2 regions of the Streptomyces sp. NPDC002328 genome follow, and region 2 is predicted to be linked to the other one. Evidence: predicted binding sites of a transcription regulator. Region 2 holds the regulator's gene; the other holds the start of a gene.
The links. The regulator HrcA, encoded in region 2, represses chaperone genes, less so after heat shock. The targets are predictions, from matches to a motif close to TTNGCACTCNGNNNNNCNGAGTGCNAA.
Positions count from the first base shown of each region.

Region 1: a site for HrcA is predicted at 783-809, ahead of groL (chaperonin GroEL). Genes of this name have one in related genera too.

Region 1 covers NZ_JBIARQ010000003.1:450,535-452,934, reverse strand. The annotation lists gene ACFYX4_RS11745 (cold-shock protein) at 422-628, shown strand; gene groL (chaperonin GroEL) at 971-2,400, shown strand, end outside.
Region 2 covers NZ_JBIARQ010000001.1:893,417-895,816, reverse strand. The annotation lists gene ACFYX4_RS03995 (DUF3097 domain-containing protein) at 1-101, opposite strand, end outside; gene ACFYX4_RS03990 (MBL fold metallo-hydrolase) at 133-858, opposite strand; gene hrcA (heat-inducible transcriptional repressor HrcA) at 1,023-2,039, shown strand; gene dnaJ (molecular chaperone DnaJ) at 2,040-2,400, shown strand, end outside.

The sequences.
Region 1 (2,400 bases), on a different contig from region 2:
CGGTAACAGTGATTACCGTGAGTTCATCGAATTGCCCCCTCCGCAAGAGAAGCGGAGGGGGCAATTCAGTGTGGTTGAGCGCGGTACAGTTGGGGAACCGGACCCTGATCCGTTGATCCGGAGCCTTTGATTTCTGCCTTACGCCCGACAAGAAGTAGCCAAAGTGTGCGCCACTTTTGCGGCTTTTGTAACGTTTGCGGGGCCCGATTTGCCCCGGATTCGGGCGAATTCTCATTACATTCCGGGCCGTGTGCGTCCAGAATTCTCGTCCGATTGACCTGTTGCAGACGGCAGTTGGACAGATACATTCAGCCGCGGTCGACGCGTTCCGGCGCACGCCCCCAACCAACTGGGGGGTGAGGTCTGACCCGGATCCGCGAAGTGTGGATCTGTGCAAGGGCCAGTAATAGGGGAGTTAGGCATGGCTCAGGGCACCGTCAAGTGGTTCAACGCGGAGAAGGGGTACGGCTTCATCGCGGTCGACGGTGGTGCGGATGTTTTCGTCCACTACAGCGCGATCCAGATGGACGGATACCGCACCCTGGAAGAGGGTCAGCGGGTCGATTTCGAGATCTCGCAGGGCCAGAAGGGGCCGCAGGCGGACATGGTCCGGCTCGCGGCCGGCTGAGGCACGCGCCGACTGAGCGACGTTCTTCTGCACATCTTCGAAGGGCTCGCACCTCCCGGGGTGCGAGCCCTTCGGCCTGCCCGCGGCACGGCGCGCCCGGTGATCGTCCGCGCGCGACGCGCACCGGTGATCACCTGCGGATCCCTTCGAGTCGCTTGCACTCGCCTAGGCAGAGTGCTAATCATTGGCGTTAGCACTCTGAAGGTGAGAGTGACAACGAAGGACCGGGTCGGTGAGGCCCGCAGGCCGGGTGGGAAGGAACCACGAGGCCGGCGAGCCGTCCGTCGCGGGCGCGGGCGCGGTCCGAAGGAATCACCCCCAGTCCTGGAGGGACCACTTCACATGGCCAAGATCATCGCGTTCGACGAGGAGGCGCGGCGCGGCCTCGAGCGCGGCATGAACCAGCTCGCGGACGCCGTGAAGGTGACGCTCGGCCCCAAGGGCCGCAACGTCGTCCTCGAGAAGAAGTGGGGCGCCCCCACGATCACCAACGATGGTGTCTCCATCGCCAAGGAGATCGAGCTCGAGGACCCGTACGAGAAGATCGGCGCCGAGCTGGTCAAGGAAGTCGCCAAGAAGACGGACGACGTCGCCGGCGACGGTACGACCACCGCCACCGTTCTCGCCCAGGCCCTGGTCAAGGAGGGCCTGCGCAACGTAGCCGCCGGCGCCAACCCGATGGCCCTCAAGCGCGGCATCGAGAAGGCCGTCGAGGCCGTCTCCGGTGCGCTGCTCGAGCAGGCGAAGGATGTCGAGACCAAGGAGCAGATCGCCTCCACGGCCTCCATCTCCGCCGCCGACACCCAGATCGGCGAGCTCATCGCCGAGGCCATGGACAAGGTCGGCAAGGAAGGCGTCATCACGGTCGAGGAGTCCCAGACCTTCGGTCTGGAGCTGGAGCTCACCGAGGGCATGCGCTTCGACAAGGGCTACATCTCGGCGTACTTCGCCACCGACATGGAGCGTATGGAGGCCGTCCTCGACGACCCGTACATCCTGATCGCGAACTCCAAGATCGCCAACGTCAAGGACCTGCTCCCGCTCCTGGAGAAGGTCATGCAGGGCGGCAAGCCGCTGCTGATCATCGCCGAGGACGTCGAGGGCGAGGCTCTGTCGACCCTGGTCGTCAACAAGATCCGCGGCACCTTCAAGTCCGTCGCGGTCAAGGCCCCGGGCTTCGGCGACCGCCGCAAGGCGATGCTGAACGACATCGCCATCCTCACCGGCGGCGAGGTCATCTCCGAGGAGGTCGGTCTCAAGCTCGAGAACACCTCCCTGGACCTCTTGGGCAAGGCCCGCAAGGTCGTCATCACCAAGGACGAGACCACCATCGTCGACGGCGCCGGTTCCTCGGACCAGGTCGCGGGCCGCGTGAACCAGATCCGCGCCGAGATCGAGAACTCCGACTCCGACTACGACCGCGAGAAGCTCCAGGAGCGCCTGGCGAAGCTCGCGGGCGGCGTGGCCGTCATCAAGGCCGGCGCCGCCACCGAGGTGGAGCTCAAGGAGCGCAAGCACCGCATCGAGGACGCCGTCCGCAACGCGAAGGCGGCCGTCGAGGAGGGCATCGTCGCCGGTGGCGGCGTGGCCCTGCTCCAGGCCTCCACGGTCTTCGAGAAGCTGGACCTGGAGGGTGACGAGGCGACCGGCGCCAACGCCGTGAAGCTCGCCCTGGAGGCCCCGCTCAAGCAGATCGCCGTCAACGGCGGCCTTGAGGGCGGTGTCATCGTCGAGAAGGTGCGCAACCTGCCCGTCGGCCACGGCCTGAACGC
Region 2 (2,400 bases):
CTGCCGGGCTCCTCCACCACCAGACCCGGCTCCGCCGCGACCTCGGGGACCGGGCGCGGCTTCTTCCAGGGAGGGGTCAGATCGGCGGAGTACTGGCGCATTCGGATGACGATAGGAGAAGCCGGGGGCCGATCAGAGCGACACGCCGAAACGCGCCGCCAGCGCGTCCCGCTGCGCCCTGACGAACGCCGCGTCCACCACCGCCCCGTGACCGGGCACGTACAGCGCGTCCTCGCCGCCGAGGCCGAGGAGGCGGTCGAGGGCGGCCGGCCAGTGCGAGGAGACGGCGTCCGGGCCGGCCTGGGGTTCGCCGGACTCCTCGACCAGATCGCCGCAGAAGACCACCGCCGGCGAACCGGGGACCAGCACCGCCAGGTCGTGCGCGGTGTGGCCGGGCCCCACGTTCGCCAGCAGGACCTGCCGGCCGCCGCCCATGTCGAGCGTCCACTCCCCGCAGACCAGCCGGCGGGGCCGCACCAGGGTGTCCACGGCCTCCGTCGCCGCCGCCTCGTCGAGCCCGTTGCGCACCGCGTCCGCGTGCAGCTCCGCCCGCTCCCCCGCGAGCACCGACTCCGCGCCCACCGCCGCGAACACCTCCGCGCCCGCGAACGCCGCCGCCCCGAAGACATGGTCGAAATGGGGATGCGTGAGCGCGAGATGAGTCACACGGCGACCGGCGAGCCGCTGCGCCTCGGCGCGCAGCCGCGTCCCCTCCTCAAGGCTCGATCCCGCGTCCACGAGCAGTGCCGCCCCGGTCCCCACGACCAGCCCCGCCGTGCAGTCCCAGCCCGGCAGCCGGCGCCGTCCGACCCCCGTCGCGACCTGCTCCCATCCCAGCTCTTCCCAAGTCACCGTCATACGGCGACGCTAGCGGTGACGACCCCGCCGGACAGCACGCGACCGGACCGACCTTGCCCCCCGCGTACCCCACGGCCGTACACTGGGCCGGGGAACGCTGGCACTCGTATGTGAAGAGTGCCAGGCGAGGCGCTCAGGGGACGAACGACTGGAGGTGTGCGCGGATGCTGAGTGAACGACGGCTCCAGGTACTGCGCGCCATCGTCCAGGACTACGTCGGCACCGAGGAGCCGGTGGGCTCCAAGGCGCTCACCGAACGGCACAACCTCGGCGTCTCCCCGGCGACGGTCCGCAACGACATGGCCGCCCTGGAGGACGAGGGGTACATCGCCCAGCCGCACACCAGCGCCGGGCGCATCCCCACCGACAAGGGCTACCGGCTGTTCGTCGACAAGCTGGCCGGCGTCAAGCCGATGACCGCGCCCGAGCGGCGCGCCATCCAGAACTTCCTCGACGGCGCCGTCGACCTCGACGACGTCGTGGCGCGGACGGTACGGCTGCTCGCGCAGCTCACGCGGCAGGTCGCCGTCGTGCAGTACCCGTCGCTGACGAGGTCCACCGTGCGGCACGTGGAACTGCTGTCGCTCGCGCCCGCCCGTCTGATGCTCGTGCTGATCACGGACACCGGACGGGTCGAGCAGCGGCTGGTGGACTGCCCCGCGCCGTTCGGCGAGGCCTCGCTGGCGGATCTGCGCGCCCGGCTGAACAGCCGGGTCGCGGGCCGCCGGTTCACGGACGTGCCGCGTCTGGTGGAGGATCTGCCGGACGCCTTCGAGGCGGAGGACCGCGGCACGGTCTCGACGGTGCTCTCCACCCTGTTGGAGACCCTCGTCGAGGAGAACGAGGAGCGGCTGATGATCGGCGGCACCGCCAATCTCACCCGCTTCGGACATGACTTCCCTCTCACCATCCGGCCCGTCCTGGAGGCCCTCGAGGAGCAGGTCGTGCTCCTCAAGCTCCTGGGCGAGGCGGGGGATTCGGGCATGATCGTGCGGATCGGTCACGAGAACGCCTATGAGGGGCTCAACTCCACTTCCGTGGTGTCGGTCGGCTACGGTTCGGGCGGCGAGGCAGTCGCCAAGCTCGGCGTGGTCGGACCGACCCGCATGGATTACCCGGGAACGATGGGAGCGGTACGCGCAGTGGCACGGTACGTCGGACAGATCCTGGCGGAGTCGTAAGTGGCCACGGACTACTACGCCGTTCTCGGCGTGCGCCGCGACGCGTCGCAGGAAGAGATCAAGAAGGCCTTCCGGCGGCTCGCCCGCGAGCTGCACCCGGACGTCAATCCGGATCCGAAGACCCAGGAGCGGTTCAAGGAGATCAACGCCGCTTACGAGGTGCTGTCGGACCCGCAGAAGAAGCAGGTCTACGACCTCGGCGGCGACCCGCTCTCGCAGGCCGGCGGCGGTGGCGCGGGCGGCTTCGGGGCCGGTGGCTTCGGCAACTTCTCCGACATCATGGACGCCTTCTTCGGCACGGCGTCCCAGCGGGGGCCGAGGTCGCGCACGCGGCGCGGCCAGGACGCGATGATCCGGCTGG